Regions from separate parts of the Paenibacillus sp. FSL K6-1122 genome, predicted to be linked through region 2. Evidence: riboswitches for the same ligand, from Rfam matches in the RefSeq annotation. Region 2 holds a riboswitch; each other region holds the start of a gene.

Region 1 (5,964 bases), 3.3 Mb from region 2:
AATATGCACGTGAACTGACCTTAATTGAGGTCGACGTGGATCAGGTTGGAACCGTTAGTGAAGAGCAGAATATTCTTGGCATTCCAAGCTTTGTGGCGTATACAGATGGCCGCGAACTCGTACGGTATGTGAACAAGCTGCGCAAGTCGAGAGAAGAGATTGAGCAGTTCCTGGATCGCGCAGTTGAGGTGTACAACACGATTCATAAATAATGTTATACAAGCTCAACTTTTACACAGGCACTCCGATGACAGAATAACCTTTTGATCGCTGTTATCCCCAGATTTCTTTGATCCCTTTTATAAAGGGGAAATCCGGGGATAAAGGCGAAGCATATGCTTCCGATGCAGCTTTCTTTCAGAAAGCTTTTAGCTCCGCTTCTTCAGGCTATTTCTTTCCTCTCCGTTATTGTGTAAATGTTTCATTGAACTTATATAAAAGTATGACAGGTTCATGTTGTAAAAGGGTATAATAAAAAGAACGCCATTTCTCTTGAAATAGGGAAATGGCGTTTGTGTGTTCGACACGTTCTATGTAAGAAACGTTTCTGTACATATCCTCAATGACCTTCGGGTCATTATTTCACCAGACGTTAACATTTTGTCACAAAGCGCGACGTCAATGAACATTTTATCCGGTATAATGAATTTAGTTGTGAAATAAGTGTCAAAGTACCGAAACAAGCGGAGAATATTCTTCGCCATCTTAAACCAACAGCGGGTGAGAAAAAATTGAAACACTTAACTTTGTTTAAATGGTTAACCGTATTAACCTGTCTTGTCATGTTTCTGGCCACTTTTGGTGGAGGCATCGTAACCAAAACGGAATCAGGCCTTGGCTGCGGAACAGAATGGCCTTTATGTAACGGAAAACTCGTTCCCGCACATACTGTGGCTTCACTCATTGAATATTCCCATCGCGCTGTAAGTGCACTGGCTGGACTGTTGTCCATTGCCTCGTTTGTTGCTTTTCTGCGGTTTGGCAAGTCACGCCGTGACCTGCAATTGTTTTCTTTCTTAACTCTGGTATTTGTTATCGTCCAGGGAATCATGGGGGCTTTTGCCGTTGTCTTCTCCCAATCTTCAGCAGTCATGGCACTGCATTTTGGTTTTGCACTGATTGCTTTTGCCAGTTCTCTAATGATGGCGCTGGGCATAAGGCAGGAGGCCAAAGATGGCGGATTGGAGCGCCTGAATAAATACCCTCGGGTTAGCAAAAAATTCAGGAATCTGGTCTGGTTCTCCACCATTTACACATATCTCGTGGTATACACAGGTGCATTTGTGAGTCACACGGATTCTGCCGGCGGATGTTCTGGATTTCCGCTTTGTAACGGTCAGATTATTCCTGAGCTTTCGGGTGGGGTAGCGGTTGCTTTTGCTCACCGTGCAGCAGCTGCGTCGCTCGTGATTGTTATCGCGATTCTGGGTCACTTCGCTTACCGTAATCATCCGGACAACAAGGAAATGCGTACCCTTGGCGTGGTATCCGTTGTTCTTATTCTGATGCAAGTAGTAATTGGTATTTTCATGATGGTGACAATGAACCGTCCGGAAGTATACATGTTCGTAGCTCTTGCTCATATGCTGGATATCGCCATATTGTTCGGAGTCTTAACGTATATGAGTTTCCTGGTGTACAAGCTACATCGCCCGGCTAATCGTTTTTAAATATGAAAGTCCACCATCCAGTGATGTACATCATTGGACAGGTGGACTTTGTTTGATGTCAGAGGGATCAGGGCAACCTATGGCAAGCAGCAATTACACGGAATGAATGATGTTTCGTTTACGGTGATGAATTCTTGTTGATTTGGAAAAGAGGAGGTTAGATATGCTGCGAACGTTGTTGGGGGAAAAGCCACGTATAAACGAAGGTAAATTGAAGGCAGCGATGGACGCAATGGCGCATACGCTTGAGCTATTTCAACGACAAATGCATGTGGACCATGATCCCACGCATGACTATCGGAAACTGTATGTGTGGACTCAGGGACTCATCTCCTCACTGGATGAACTGGAGCAAAGCTGTTTCGCTGCTGCTCATTTTCGTAAAAAGGTCGTTGCAGGATCAACGGATGATATGACGCCGACTGAAAAAGCCGAGTATGCACGGTATGTGTATTTCTACAAAGATGGCTTTATCCGCTGCTTTGCCATTCTGGATAAAGTCGGCACGGTATTAAATGAAATATTCCAGTTGAATACTTCAAATACCAAAGCGCATTTTTCTTATTTCACAATGTTAAGGCAGTTCGACTATGCGAGGGAACATCATGATCTTGCGTTGCAATTAATACAGATCAAGGACTCTTATCGTGAGCCGATGAGCAAGCTGCGCAAACGACGTAATATGGAAATTCACTACATGAACTCAGAAATGCACGATGACCTGTGGCAGTTACACCAGACCTTGCAAGGTAAAGTGAAATTGGAGGATCTGAATCAGCATGTGCAGGAAATGCGTCAGGGTGTCGATATGGTCTGTGAAACGTTAACAGCCTCTTATAGTTATATCAATAAAATATGGAAAAGAAATAATTCCCTTTGACAAATCGGAATACTTGGAATATACTGAGTTTCAATCGAATGTTACACGGATATAACTGATTTTTTGGAAGTTACGTTCACATTATAAAGCATAAACTACATGAACTTATAAAATCCTACAACAACATATTTCTTATCGAGAGCGGCGGAGGGACAGGCCCGATGAAGCCCGGCAACCGATTTGTAATGACATGATACATGTATCATTCGTTATAGATGTTAGGTGCTAATTCCTACAAAATGGTGCAAGACACGATTTTGGCAGATGAGAAGGTATATTCTTTCACGTGAAGAGCCCTCTTTGTATCTGCAAAGGGCTCTTTTTTTGTACTTTAAGGGGAGTTTTCCTTTAGATCGGGTAAAGATACATGTAGGTGGTTGGAAAGGGGCAAGTGCGATTGATTGAATTAAAAGGTTTAACGAAAACGTACGGCAAAGGAACAAAATCTACAACAGCGTTATCCGAGTTGAATTTGAGCATCCAAAAGGGCGAAATCTACGGAGTGATTGGCCATTCCGGAGCGGGCAAAAGCACATTGATTCGCTGTATTAATTTGCTGGAACGGCCTACGGAGGGTGAGGTATGGGTTGACGGAATTAACCTGACTGAACTGAGCAAAACCGAATTGCAGCAACAGAGACGCAAGATCGGAATGATTTTTCAACACTTTAATCTGTTATCTTCGGCAACGGTATATGACAATGTAGCTTTTCCACTAAAGCTTGTGAATACACCCAAGGAAGCCATTGATCGCAAAGTGAAGGAAATGCTTGCACTGGTTGGTCTGGAGCACCACAGCAGCAAATATCCGGCTCAATTATCGGGTGGCCAGAAACAACGTGTAGGGATTGCGAGAGCACTTGCAAGTGATCCAAATGTACTTCTCTGTGATGAGGCTACTTCGGCACTTGATCCGCAGACGACAAATTCAATCCTGAAGTTATTACTCGACATTAATGAAAAGTACAACCTAACGATTGTGCTGATCACACATGAAATGCATGTCATTCAGAACATCTGTGACAAGGTGGCTGTCATTCATCAAGGTGGCATTGTGGAACAAGGACCTGTAACAGACGTGTTCCTGAAGCCACAGCATGCGATCACGCGGGACTTCATGATGCGTGACCATGAAGCTGGACTTGCTCTGGAAGAGACCGCTCTGGCAAATGCAGGCGTTGAATTGCAGGCAGGTGCTGCTTCCAAACTTGTGAAGATATCCTTTCTGGGTAACAAAACATATGAAGCGATTTTGTCCAGAACGGTACGTAAGACAGGAGTGGATTTTGCCATCCTGCAGGGAACAATCTCTACGATCAAACAGGTTCCTTATGGGCAGCTGACCGTTCGGTTCGAGGGTGATTCAAATGCGATTGATCGGACGATATCAGAATTAACCGCTGAGGGACTTGATGTGGAGGTGCTTCGTTAGATGGATTTTTCAACAGTTCGCTGGGAAGAGGTTGGTAAAGCCTCCATTGAGACACTGCAAATTTTGGGTGTATCAGGCTTGTTCACCGTAATTTTTGGTTTACCGCTCGGAGTGCTGCTGTTCATGACAGCCCGTTCTGCTTCGATCAAGTCACGGACGGTGTACATTATATTGTCCTTGATTGTGAATATTTTGCGCTCAGTCCCATTTATCATATTGATTGTTGCTCTTATACCGTTCACTCGTTCACTCGTCGGTACTGCTACAGGTGTGTTAGGTGTTATACCACCTTTAGTTATTTCAGCAGCTCCTTATTTTGCTCGTTTGGTGGAGACGACGTTGCGAGAAGTTGATCGGGGTGTCATTGAAGCGGCACAGTCGATGGGTGCATCGACCGGACAGATTGTAAGACGGGTGTTACTGCCTGAGGCACTGCCTGGACTGCTTGCGGGTATAACGATCACCATTGTTACGCTTGTCTCCTATACGGCGATGGCGGGCATGGTTGGCGGTGGAGGTCTAGGAACGCTGGCAATCAACTATGGGTATTATCGTTATCAGAATGAAATTATGATCATTTCCGTTGTATTTATGGTCATCTTAGTGCAAATTCTCCAGATGGCTGGAGATCGCTTGGTTACATTTTTCACCAGGAAATAACACATAGATAACATGATGGTTATGCAATAATGCGGACACCACATGACAAAAATGATTAGAGAAGGGGTTTTACACATGAAAAAATGGTCTTTTGCTCTACTTAGTCTTATGTTGATTGCGGTTCTCGCAGCTTGCGGAAACAACAAGGACGCCGATAGCGGCGCAGACAATTCAGCAGGTGCACCACGCACGGTTGAATTGAAAGTTGGAGCTTCACCTACACCACATGCAGAGATTCTGGAAAGCATCAAGCCTGAACTGGAAGCACAAGGTATTCGTCTGCAAGTCGTTACATTCAACGACTATGTACAACCCAATCAGCAGCTTGCTGACAAAAAATTGGATGCAAACTTCTTCCAACACCAACCTTATCTGGATACAGAGAATAAAGAACGTGGATTCAACCTCGTTTCTGTAACACCTGTTCATGTTGAACCTTTTGGTGGATACTCCAAAAAGATTAAGTCTTTGGATGAGTTGGCAGACGGCGCAAAAGTAGCAATTCCAAATGACCCATCCAATGGTGGACGTGCACTGTTGTTACTTGCGAAGGAAGGCATTATCACGCTGAAAGACAACACAAATATCTCATCTACGATTCAAGACATCACAGCCAATCCGAAGAACCTGGATATCATTGAGCTGGATGCAGCCATGATGCCTCGTCAACTGGATGAAGCGGATCTGGTATTCATCAACGCTAACTATGCGCTCGAAGCGAACCTGAATCCGGCGAATGATGCTTTGCTGATCGAAGATCTGCAAGGTAACCCATACGCGAACATCCTCGTTTCCCGTGAGGACAACAAGGATGCAGATGCAATCCAAAAACTGGCTGCTGCTTTGCACTCCGAAGAAGTGAAAACATTCATCAAAGAACGTTATAAAGGTGCAGTTGAACCTGCAACTGAATAATTCACGATATGTATGATATGATGTGAAGCTATTAAGAATAAGCCGTATATCTCTTCTGAAGAGATATACGGCTTATTTTATGTTTCCTAATCTGTGCTGACGTGGCGATCAACATAAGTCAGAGTTTTTCCGGTTTATCCGCGTTGGATGGACGCCCAGATTGGCGGTAGTAGGATAATTCATTCTGATCAGCATACTGCTGCTCATCTGCTTCTTGCAGGTACGTTCTCTCGGAGGGAGAGAGTGTTTCTTCTTCTCCGTGTGAGCTTTTGATCTTGTATCTGATCCAACCGATTAACCCAAGGACGACAACGAGGATCAAAGCCCATCCTTTTTTGAGCAAAAGAAGAGCACTGAATTTCTGGGAAGCTGTGTACCCGATCCCGCCCATCAGAAGACTGTTGAGC
Region 2 (5,964 bases):
ACGAATCGTCTGCTGCGTTTGATCAGTGCCTTTGTTCCGCAGTCGATGGATGAACTGATGCAACTGCCGGGCGTAGGAGAGAGCAAAGCGACTGAGTATGGTACGGAATGGATGGAGATTACAAACGGGTTGGAGCGTTCAACGACATTCCCGCTGGAATGGGTATACACGGCGCTGAAGGAAGAAGAGTATGAGAGCTGGTTATACAAGCAGAGAGAGCAGAAGTACAAGCAGGAACTTGATAAGTTCACCACGCGTAAGCAGGTGCTTGAAGGCATGAAGGAAGGGTATACGTTAGAGGAGATTGTTAATCGATCCGGATTATCCCGACGCGAGTTGGTTGAGCTGTTAGAGGCATTGGATCACGAAGGTTATGACACCGATTGTCTTCTTGATGTGGAGCTGGCAGTGATGCCAGAGAACGAACAAGAGGCCGTATGGAGTGCGTATGAGGAGCTGGGAGATACGTTCCTGAAGCCAGTATTACATAAGGTGTATGGAGGAGAGAAACCCGATGGAGGAAGTCTGGAGCAGGTCTATGAAAGACTGCGCATGATTCGAATCCGCTTCCGTCGGCACGCAGAGACAGAGAAGAATGTTGGTTAATGATCAGAAATGAAAAAAGACGAGGCGTTTCTCCCGGAGGAGCGCTTCGTCTTTGTTATTTCATACGAGTTCATACCCAGTCTTTCTTGCGGAAAATGAAGAACATGCTCAGGCCCAGTGTAACCATCAGGCCAATCACAACAAAATAACTGTATTTCCAGTTAAGCTCTGGCATATTCGTAAAGTTCATGCCGTATATACCGGTAATGACCGTCAGCGGCATGAAGACCGTGGTGATGGCGGTAAATACACGCATGATCTCATTCGCCCGGTTCGCAATACTGGATTGGTAGGCTTCTCGCAAGTTGCCCATCAGGTCGCGATATGTCTCAAAGGTTTCAGATATTTTTACGGCATTCTCATAGATGTCACTGAAATACTTTTGCAGTTGATCATCGATGAGACGCAGATCTTTTTTGTTGAGTGTATTAATGACCTCTTTCTGAGGTCCGAGCACTTTCTTCAGCCACAGAATCTCACTGCGCAGCCCGATAATTTCACTCAAATGTGACTTTTTGGTGTGCATCAGAATGTCTTCCTCAAGCTTCTCGATTCGTGCTTCAATTCGGTCACCTACGGTGAAATAATTATCAACAATCAAGTCAACCAGCAAATACAGCAGACGATCCGGTGTACTGATTTCCTGTTCCCACAGGATCGGTTTCAGTGTGCGCAATTCGCTGATCTTGTGCTTGGTAACACTAATAATGAAATGTCTGCCAAGGAATAAGTTGACCGCACGTAGAAATATCTCTTCATCATCAAAACGGATGCTATTAATCACAATAAAATAATGGTTCTCATAAATTTCAATCTTCGGACGTTGTTCTTCGTCACTAAGACAGTCTTCTACAGCCAGATCATGCATCAAGAACAGCGGCTGAAGTACCGCCAAATCGTCTACGTCTGCATCAATCCAGTAAAATCCTTCCGCTGGTGGAGTCAGCGCCTGCTGAATGTCGTCCACCGGAATAAATACACCGTTGTTTACCAACCGGATTTTCATCGTTAATCTACTCCTTCTGCACCCGCCAACTTGGCGGATATTATCATTATGGGCGCAAAAAGAACAAATCAGCCGGTCGGCAGCGGAGCCTGGAGATCAGGGCTGCGTTCACTATATAATCAAACGGAAGTCACGTCCCGCTGCCGGCATGCTGATGTCAGTTCTCTATGCAGTTTGTCGGAATTCGGCTGCCAGTCAGGCCTCGGGTCGCCATCCATTTAATATGTCACCTCTCACATAAGGGTTTATAACACCTTGTTTAGTATACCGCTGGTACAAGGTGCTTTCAAGCGCAAAAATGTGTCTATTTCGCGCCCTGAGGCAGTGTATGACAACGGATGATGAACGGTTCCGATCTGGGAAGCAGACATCGAACTGCAACTTGACGTGAGGGCATTAATGTAATAAAGTAGACGGTGAACCATATTTAATTACAATCTAATACAGCGAAATCTTATCAAGAGTAGGTGGAGGGACTGGCCCGATGAAACCCGGCAACCGGCGGTATACCGCACGGTGCTAATTCTTGCAGCGACTAAGTGTCAGGTGGCACTGTTGTAACTGAGAGATGAGAGAGGCGCATATCTATTTTACATATGACCTTTCTCGAAATCCGAGGAAGGTCTTTGTCATATGCCCCGACTTCTCAGCAGTGATTTTCGCTAAGGAACTTGAGGTTGTTTGTAACGTTGGATGAAAGAGCAATTCAATGTTTTTACAAGCTCAAGGCAGTCTATAACTGTATTGATGTGAAGACATCAAGCCAAGGGTGGCTGCATCTATCTATGCACAAGGAGGAGTTAGACTTACTATGCCAATCAAAATACCCGATACGCTACCAGCAAAAGAAGTACTTGAAGGAGAGAATATCTTCGTCATGGATGAAACTTCTGCATATCAGCAGGATATTCGTCCACTCCGTATCGCTATATTAAACCTGATGCCCACAAAGGAAACGACCGAAACACAATTGCTTCGTCTGGTGGGAAACACGCCTATTCAGGTGGATGTCGTTCTTGTACATCCCAAATCCCATACGTCGAAGAATACGTCTCAAGAGTATTTGGATCTGTTCTATAAAACCTTTGATGAGATTGAGCACCGTCGTTTCGATGGAATGATCATTACGGGTGCCCCGGTGGAACAGATGGATTTCGAAGACGTGAACTATTGGAATGAAATCCAGGAGATCTTCGAATGGACCAAAACCAATGTGACTTCAACCCTCCACATATGTTGGGCTTCTCAGGCAGGTTTATACCATCATTTTGACGTACCCAAGGTTGCACTTGATGAAAAGTGTTTTGGCGTTTTCCCACATACCATCAATAAACCACATGTTCCGTTGTTGCGTGGATTCGATGAAGTATTCAACGTTCCACATTCCCGTCATACGGAAGTGAGACGCGAAGATATTGAAAAGAATGAGAATTTAGAGATTTTGGCTGAATCTGAGGAAGCGGGGATCTTCCTGGTTGCTACCAAAGACGGCAAACAGATTTTTGCCACAGGACATGCCGAGTATGACCCGTTCTCATTAAAGTGGGAGTATGACCGGGATGCAGCCAAAGGTTTGGATATCGCATTGCCTAGGCATTATTATCCGAATGACGACCCTTCCCGTGTGCCACCAGCTACTTGGCGCGCTCATGCCAACTTATTATTCTCTAACTGGCTCAATTACTATGTGTATCAAGAAACACCTTACGATATTGGCCCGCAAATCTAATCGAGATTACAGGAGGATGCAGCAATGGAAGACAACAACAAGTTGAAAATCGAAAGCCGCTTAGCACAAATTGGGTCCATTAATGAACCGGTAACAGGCGCCATTAACTTTCCGATCTATCAATCCACTGCGTTTCGCCACCCGAAGCTTGGACAAAGCACGGGGTTTGATTATATTCGTACGACTAATCCAACCCGTAAAGTATTGGAAGAAGCCGCCGCAGCGCTGGAGTCCGGTGATGCAGGGTTTGCCTGTAGCTCGGGAATGGCCGCGCTGCAAACGATCTTTGCCATGTTTGGTCAAGGGGATCATCTGATTGTATCGCTGGATCTGTATGGTGGAACCTATCGTCTGCTGGAACGTATTCTGTCCCGTTTCGGCGTAACTGCAAGTTATGTGGACACGAATGACCTGGCAGCACTGGAGAAGGTTCGTCAGCCGAATACCAAAGCTGTATTTATTGAGACACCAACCAATCCACTGATGATGATCACAGATGTGGAAGCTGTCGCTTCCTGGGCGAAAAGTTACAACCTGTTGACCATTGTTGACAACACGTTGCTGACTCCATTTTTCCAACGTCCGATTGAACTGGGTGCCGATATCATCATTCATAGCGCTACCAAATATCTGGGCGGACATAATGATGTGCTCGCCGGACTAATTATTACCAAAGGTGAGGCGTTATCTGCTGAGATGGCGTTCCTGCATAATTCCATTGGAGCGGTATTATCTCCAAGTGACTCCTATCAGCTGATGAAAGGTATGAAAACGCTGGCTCTTCGCATGGAGCGTCATGAGCACAATGCAATTACTATTGCCAAATACTTGCTTGAGCACCCAGCGGTGGTTGAAGTGTATCATCCAGGTCTATCCGATCATCCGGGGTATGGGATACAGAACAAACAATCCACGGGTAACACAGGTATCTTCTCTTTCAAAGTGAAGGATGCACGTTATGTTGAACCGTTGCTACGTCATATCCAACTCATTGCTTTTGCCGAAAGTCTCGGCGGAGTTGAATCACTCATGACTTATCCAGCAGTACAGACTCATGCGGATATTCCGCTTGAAATTCGTGAAGCCGTAGGTGTGGATGACCGTCTGCTCCGGTTCTCCGTAGGCATTGAACATGCCGAAGATCTGATTGCAGATCTCGGCAATGCTCTGACAGTTGCACAACAGGAAGTGGAAGGAGGCGTGCACTCATGAGTGAGTCCAACAACAAGCCCAAATCCGAGTTAAAATTTGATACCAAATTGCTCCATTTTGGAGATGAGATTGACAAAACGACTGGAGCGTCCAGTGTACCGATCTACCAAGCATCAACATTCCATCATTTTGATATCTTCAATCCGCCTCAACATGATTACAGTCGTTCGGGTAATCCGACACGTCAGGCTTTGGAAGATTACATCACACTGCTGGAGGGCGGTGCACGAGGATTCGCCTATTCATCGGGAATGGCCGCGATATCCAGCGTGTTCATGATGTTCTCCGCAGGGGATCACATGATTGTTACGGAAGACGTATATGGAGGTACGTATCGTTTGCTTACTTCCATATTAAGCCGTATGCAGATCGAGACAACCTTTGTAGACATGACCAATATAGATGAAGTAAAAGCGGCACTCAAGCCAAACACCAAGGCAGTTTATATGGAAACACCTTCCAACCCTACACTGCGAATTACGGATATCGCTGCCGTAACTGACTGGTCGAAGGAACATGACCTGATCACGATTCTGGATAACACCTTTATGACACCGTACTATCAGCGTCCAATTGAGCTTGGTGTGGACATCGTCGTACATAGTGCTACGAAGTTTCTCGGAGGTCACAGTGATGTACTGGCAGGGTTAGCGGTTGCTCGCACGGAATCACTTGGCGTACAACTGAAACAGTTGCAAAATGGACTTGGAACTGTACTCGGGGCACAAGAATCCTGGCTTCTGATGCGCGGGATGAAAACCTTGGGGGCTCGTATGGCTCATAGTGAACGGAGCACAGCCAAACTGGCGGCATGGCTTAATGAGCGCAGTGATATTACCGCTGTGTTTTATCCTGGACTTGAGGATCATCCGGGCCGTGAGGCACATGAGCGCCAGTCCACAGGATATGGAGCTGTCGTTTCTTTTGACGTCGGTTCAGGTGATCGTGCAAAAGCAGTTCTTAACCGGGTGAAGCTCCCCATTGTTGCTGTAAGCTTGGGAGCTGTGGAGAGTATTCTGTCCTACCCAGCGATGATGTCTCATGCGGCAATGCCGGCTGAGGTTCGCCGTGACCGTGGCATTACAGATGGGTTGCTGCGCTTCTCTGTAGGTCTGGAAGATATCGAAGATCTCATTGTAGATTTGGAGCAAGCACTTCAGGAATCCTAACAAAAATGGATGCCCGAATCCGCCGATGTGTATCACTTAAGTTCGAACTAATTCTTTTCCATATGTAAAAATTTTTACTTATTTTTAAAGCACCTGTACATAAGGTGCTTTTTTTCACATGTAACCTGTGTTACGATATGTGGAGTACAGAAATGCGATGTTGCCACCAGAACTTGCTTCTCTTGAACAAGTTGGGACGGATCGTTATATAATTTCTCTTCATGAGGGAGGCTTTTTTACGA
Region 3 (5,964 bases), 3.0 Mb from region 2:
CGTATTGGTTTTACAGAGCAATTAAGCGATAATACAGGCATTTTACGTCGTTATGGAAGTGATCAGAGCCTGTTTATTAAGAAGTATGAAGTGGGTTCACGGATCAAAAAAGATTTGGCGATAGCCTATATTCAGGATATTGCCGATCCAAATCTCGTTGCAGAAGTATGCAAGCGAATCGAAGAGATGGATATGGATTCAATGCTCGAATCAGGTTATGTGGAACAACTCATCGAAGATAATACGCTGAGTCCTTTTCAGCAGGTACTGAATACGGAAAGACCTGACCGAGTGATGGGTGCCCTTCTGGAAGGCCGAGTGGCAATTTTGTTGGATGGAACGCCATTTGTATTAATTGTACCGGTGACCTTTAGCATGTTGCTTCAGTCTCCAGAGGACTATTATGAACGCTGGATTCCTGGAACATTTTTGCGAGTGCTGCGTTTTATGGCCGCGATGCTGGCATTGCTTGCTCCTGCGCTCTATATCTCGTTTATCTCGTTCCATCCGGGTCTTATTCCAACCAAGCTGGTATTGACGATTATTGAAACGCGTACCGGAGTGCCATTCCCCTCAATTATTGAGGTACTCATCATGGAGCTTTCAATTGAAATCTTGAGGGAGGCCGGGATACGCTTGCCCAAACCGATTGCGCCAGCGATGGGTATCGTAGGAGGTCTGATTATTGGCCAAGCAGCCGTGCAAGCGGGAATAATAAGCCAATTTCTGGTTATTGTCGTTGCGGTAACAGCCATCTCTTCCTTTACGATTCCGGTCTATAGTGCGGGATTAACGCTAAGGATTCTACGATTTGCCGCTATGTTCAGCGCAGCCGTACTCGGATTGTTTGGCGTGGTTATGTTCTTTCTACTTGTGTGTACACATCTGGCACGACTCTCAAGCTTTGGCGTACCTTATGTTGCACCAGCCGTTCCCTATCACATGAATGAATGGAAGGATTTTGTTATCCGTGCACCGCTAAATATGATGAGAATGCGTCCCAAAATGACTAATCCGATCGATGATGATCGGAAAAAATAAATGGAATTCCATCTACTGAAGGTCTGGAGGTGAACTAAGTGAATGGCTCCCAAGGAAAGCTAACCACGACACAGGCCGTTGTAATTATTGTCAATTACATGCTTGGTGCCGGGATATTGACACTACCTCGAACGACCAGCAAAGCTGTCGGAACACCGGATGTCTGGATTTCCATTATCCTATCTGGATTCATTATCATAGGTGTGGGAATAATTCTGGTTACCCTGTGTCGCAGATTTCCGGAGAAAACCGTCTTCCAGTTCACCCGTGAGATTACGGGCAGCTGGATTGCTTACATACTGGGATTGTCTATGATTATGTATTTCATAGTTATTGCCGCATTCGAAATCAGAGTTATGGCTGAAGTGACTGGGATGTATCTGCTCGAACGCACCCCCACCTGGGCGATTGTGATGGTCTTCATGTGGATCGGTGTATATATGATTTCAGGCGGGCTTGGCGTTATCGTACGTGTGTTTGAGATCATCCTTCCGATTACGATTATTATATTTGTGATTGAAATTTTGCTTAGTAATCAGCTATTCGAGATTGGCAATCTGAGACCCGTCCTCGGTGATGGGATTATGCCCGTTTTCCAAGGGTTGAAGCCTTCACTATTATCTTATACGGGCTATGAGGTGATGTTAATCATGACTGCCTATATGAAAAATCCGAAGAAGAGCAATAAAGCGATGACCTGGGGGATACTCATATCCACTATTATCTACTTGATCACGGTGGTGATGGTTATAGGCAGTTTATCGCTCGATGGCATCAAAACTCGAACCTGGCCAACGCTGGATTTGGTAAGAAGCTTCGAAATCCAGGGTCTGATATTCGAGCGTTTTGAATCCTTATTGCTGGTCATCTGGATTATGCAAATCTTTTCGACTACAGCAATTACACATTACTGCGCTTCGGTGGGTATTCGTGATTTGTTTCGTTCCAAAAAAATCAAAGGCATCATGTACGGCCTGCTGCCGTTCATTTATCTGACAGCAATGATACCCAAAACAGTGGATGATACCTTCGTACTAGGAGATATGCTAGGCAATGTGTCCGTATTTTTGTTTGGCATTTTACCTCTGGTACTACTGTTGTTAAGTCTGATTCGCAAAAAAGGAGGCAAGCATGCATGATTACATTCCGCATGTTGTTACGCTTAGCCACTGTATTATGCATTCTCTTAACGATATCCGGATGTTGGAGCAGTCGAGAGATAGAGGATCTAAGTGTCTACGTTGGTCTCGGGATCGATATCGGCAAAGAGACGGAATTTGAGGAGAACATCGCCAATCAGGGAGGAGGGTATTCCAAGCAGAACAATGTGACAGCCACGGTACAGATTGCTCCGGGTAATTCCAGCAGTCAGAAGAGCCAACAATCCGGTTCGCCTGCTTCTGGTAAAACGTCCTATTCCAATGAACAGCTTACCGGAGATTCCTTGCTGCAAATCTTTCGTCAGTTTGCACTGAGACGAGATCATCCGCTCATCGGACATCATCTGAAGGTTATCGTTGTGTCCAAGGATATCGCCAAAAAGTATGGTCTGGACCAGCTGCTGGATTTTGTACTTCGGGATAACGATATTCGTCCTAACTGTCTGGTGTTGATTAGCCATCATCGCGCTGTTGATGTTCTGACTTCAGATGATCCTTCCCGGATTCCAGCATTTTATCTTACAGGTATTACCGGTAATTCATACTTGTCCAATAAAATCCTGGACCCCGTTCTACTCTCCAAATTAGATGCACAAATGCAATCCGGTTCCAGCTTTTTGCTCCAGAATGTACTGAACTTCAATGGAGAGGACAAGTTCTCCGGTGCCAGTATCTTTGATGGGAAAACAACAAAATTCATCGGGGAACTCAGCCAAACGGATCTAGAAGGGCTATCTTGGCTCAGACCTAAAGAAAAAGGAGGTATCTTGAAGACATACAATAAAGAGGGGTTCACTGTTGTATATGAAATGAAGAAGAAAAAAACAACAATAATTCCAAAAGTGGTTGGCGATGATATTTCATTCCATGTGAAAACTGAATCCGAAGGCTGGTTGATGGAGGATTGGCGTGCTCCCGAGGAAGAGGAAAAAGGTGCGTATCTCAGTGAATTGGAAAAAGAATTTGCTGAACTTGCCAAACAACAGATTCGACAGTTGTTATACAAACTGCAGCATACCTATAAAGTAGATGTTGCGGATTTTCGGGATAGCTTGCGTATTAAAGAACCTAAAACATGGAAAAAAGTCAAAGACGATTGGGATAAAATTTTTAGCACCGTGCCGATCACCTATGAGGTAAAGACCACCATCACGAATCCGGGGTCTTCCACCGAATAGCGAGGTGTGCCATATATTATTTAATTGTTGACACATTCATGATAGATCGCTATATTAGTAAAAAATCATTTTCTTATCCAGAGAGGTGGAGGGACTGGCCCTTAGAAACCTCAGCAACAGATCTGAAGGATACTGTGCTAATTCCAGCGGGTGAAAGCCTGATAGATAGGAGCGTTTGTTTTTATTTGTCAGTAACGGCGCACTCTTTAGGCAGAGTGGGTCTTTTTTGTTTTTTCTGGATGAAGAAGTAGGGGAGCAGCAGGTATGGAGAACAACAACGACAAAGGGCATTTTCAGCGGAAAATGCAGGCACGGCATGTGGTCATGCTCTCTCTCGGAGGAGTCATTGGAACGGGATTATTCCTCAGCTCAGGTTACACCATTCAGCAGGCGGGACCACTGGGAACCATTCTGTCCTATCTGATCGGAGCCATCGTTGTATATCTGGTGATGCTCTGTCTTGGTGAACTGTCTGTTCATATGCCAGAGACGGGAGCATTTCATAGTTATGCAGCCAAATATATCGGACCGGCAACAGGTTACACGGTGGCTTGGTTATACTGGTTAACCTGGACTGTTGCGCTTGGCTCCGAATTCACAGCCGCCGGATTGCTTATGCAGCGCTGGTTCCCATCGGTAAACGTATGGATATGGAGCGCGGTTTTTGCACTGATGATCTTTCTGTTTAACGCTCTAACGGTGAAATTTTTTGCGGAATCCGAGTTCTGGTTCTCATCTGTAAAAGTAGTGACTATCGTAATCTTCATTATTATCGGTGGCGCAGCCATGTTTGGGTTCATTCCCATGGCGGATTCTGGACCGGCTCCATTTCTATCGAATATTACCGCATCCGGGTGGTTCCCTCATGGGGCTACAGCGATATTGATGACCATGCTTGCTGTAAACTTTGCCTTCTCAGGCACCGAGTTAATCGGCATTGCCGCCGGTGAGACGGAGAACCCGGAAAAGACGATACCAAAGGCTATTCATACAACGCTGTGGCGTTTGGTTATTTTCTTCATCGGAACGATTATTATCTTGTCGGCCTTGCTGCCCATGTCGGATGCCAGTGTACTGGAAAGTCCGTTTGTAGCGGTAATGGAGCGGGTGGGTGTACCCTATGCAGCAGACATTATGAACTTTGTTATTCTGACGGCGATTCTCTCTGCTGCCAATTCAGGCCTGTATGCATCTTCACGTATGCTCTGGTCTCTGGCTGACAAAAGAACGATCTCTCCGTGGTTTGCCAAATTGACCAAAAGCGGAGTACCGCTGAATGCACTTCTGATTAGTATGGTGGGTGGTGCGCTGGCCTTGCTGTCCAGCATCATTGCGCCAGGTACGGTGTATATTACGCTGGTTTCCATTTCAGGTCTGGCTGTCGTTGCGGTATGGATGAGCATCAGCGCTTCCCAATACATGTTCCGCAGACAATATATCCGGGAAGGACATGCGGTCAAAGATCTGGTCTACCGCACACCACTGTATCCGGTGGTACCAATTGTTTCATTTATATTATGCCTGGCTTCATGCATAGGTATTGCCTTTGACCCGACACAGCGAATTGCGCTGTATTGTGGGGTTCCGTTTATCGCAGTATGTTACGCTGCTTATTATCTGACAGAACGTGTGAATAAGAAAAGAGGACAAGTACATGACGCAAGAACAACAGACTAACCCCATGGAACAGATCCTTCGTGAACATCCGGTCATGATTCTGGATGGAGCGTTGGCTACGGAACTCGAACAGCATGGATGTGATCTCGATGATCCACTATGGTCTGCTCGTGTGTTGCTTGAGAATCCGGATGTTATTGTTCAGGTCCATGCAGATTATTTTCGAGCAGGAGCCGACTGTGCGATTACATCCAGTTATCAGGCGACGGTGGATGGTTTCCGCAAGAGAGGGATCGATGAACAGTCAGCACTGGAGCTGATCCGGAAGACGGTGGAACTGGCTGTACAGGCGAGAGATGACGTATGGGCAGAAGTGCAGAGCGGTGTAGTAGGGAGAGAAAGCTCGACAGGTCAGCTTGTAAAAGCTCCTTCAGTACGTTCCGAGAACGTGGAGAACGAGGAGAACGAGGAGAACATAACAGATCGTACAGGGGATCGCGAAGCAGACAGTCTTCGTCCACGTCCAATTATTGCCGGTTCCGTTGGTCCGTACGGCGCCTATCTGGCGGATGGTTCAGAGTATGTGGGACATTACGACGTGTCGGATGAGACGCTTGCCGCATTTCACCGTCCACGTATGGCGGCGCTGATTGAAGCGGGTGCTGATATTCTGGCGTTTGAGACGATTCCTTCCTTGCAGGAAGCACAGGTGCTGGTTGATGTACTGAAGGAGTTTCCTCATGCGTATGCCTGGTTATCATTTTCTTTAAAAGACGGGACAAGCATCAGCGAGGGCACACCGCTTGAGGTATGTGCACAGACGTTTGGCTCCGAGCCGCAGGTTGCGGCAATTGGCCTGAACTGCGCTCCCATGGAAGTGGTGACGGAAGCCGTAAGTATTCTTAGCCGTGCCAGCGACAAACCTGTTATTGTGTATCCGAACTCAGGTGAGACGTATGATGCAGTGA

What was found. A riboswitch is a leader RNA that binds a small molecule or an ion and turns the genes downstream of it on or off. The one in region 2 is predicted to bind S-adenosylmethionine.
Region 1: another riboswitch for S-adenosylmethionine. It lies ahead of NSQ20_RS26360 (methionine ABC transporter ATP-binding protein); the one in region 2 lies ahead of metA (homoserine O-succinyltransferase).
Region 3: another riboswitch for S-adenosylmethionine. It lies ahead of mmuP (S-methylmethionine permease); the one in region 2 lies ahead of metA (homoserine O-succinyltransferase).

The regions. Positions count from the first base shown of each region.
Region 1 is NZ_CP150272.1:5,883,167-5,889,130, reverse strand. Features, by position in the region: gene NSQ20_RS26375 (thioredoxin family protein) at 1-212, shown strand, start outside; gene NSQ20_RS26370 (heme A synthase) at 732-1,670, shown strand; gene NSQ20_RS26365 (Cthe_2314 family HEPN domain-containing protein) at 1,834-2,550, shown strand; SAM riboswitch class I at 2,680-2,821, shown strand; gene NSQ20_RS26360 (methionine ABC transporter ATP-binding protein) at 2,948-3,982, shown strand; gene NSQ20_RS26355 (methionine ABC transporter permease) at 3,983-4,642, shown strand; gene NSQ20_RS26350 (MetQ/NlpA family ABC transporter substrate-binding protein) at 4,718-5,557, shown strand; gene NSQ20_RS26345 (DUF2167 domain-containing protein) at 5,676-5,964, opposite strand, start outside.
Region 2 is NZ_CP150272.1:2,048,267-2,054,230, forward strand. Features, by position in the region: gene NSQ20_RS09240 (HRDC domain-containing protein) at 1-606, shown strand, start outside; gene corA (magnesium/cobalt transporter CorA) at 677-1,612, opposite strand; SAM riboswitch class I at 2,064-2,187, shown strand; gene metA (homoserine O-succinyltransferase) at 2,424-3,341, shown strand; gene NSQ20_RS09255 (PLP-dependent transferase) at 3,366-4,553, shown strand; gene NSQ20_RS09260 (aminotransferase class I/II-fold pyridoxal phosphate-dependent enzyme) at 4,550-5,722, shown strand; gene mqnC (cyclic dehypoxanthinyl futalosine synthase) at 5,964-5,964, shown strand, end outside.
Region 3 is NZ_CP150272.1:6,201,039-6,207,002, reverse strand. Features, by position in the region: gene NSQ20_RS27800 (spore germination protein) at 1-1,041, shown strand, start outside; gene NSQ20_RS27795 (spore germination protein) at 1,080-2,180, shown strand; gene NSQ20_RS27790 (Ger(x)C family spore germination protein) at 2,177-3,379, shown strand; SAM riboswitch class I at 3,450-3,551, shown strand; gene mmuP (S-methylmethionine permease) at 3,644-5,056, shown strand; gene mmuM (homocysteine S-methyltransferase) at 5,034-5,964, shown strand, end outside.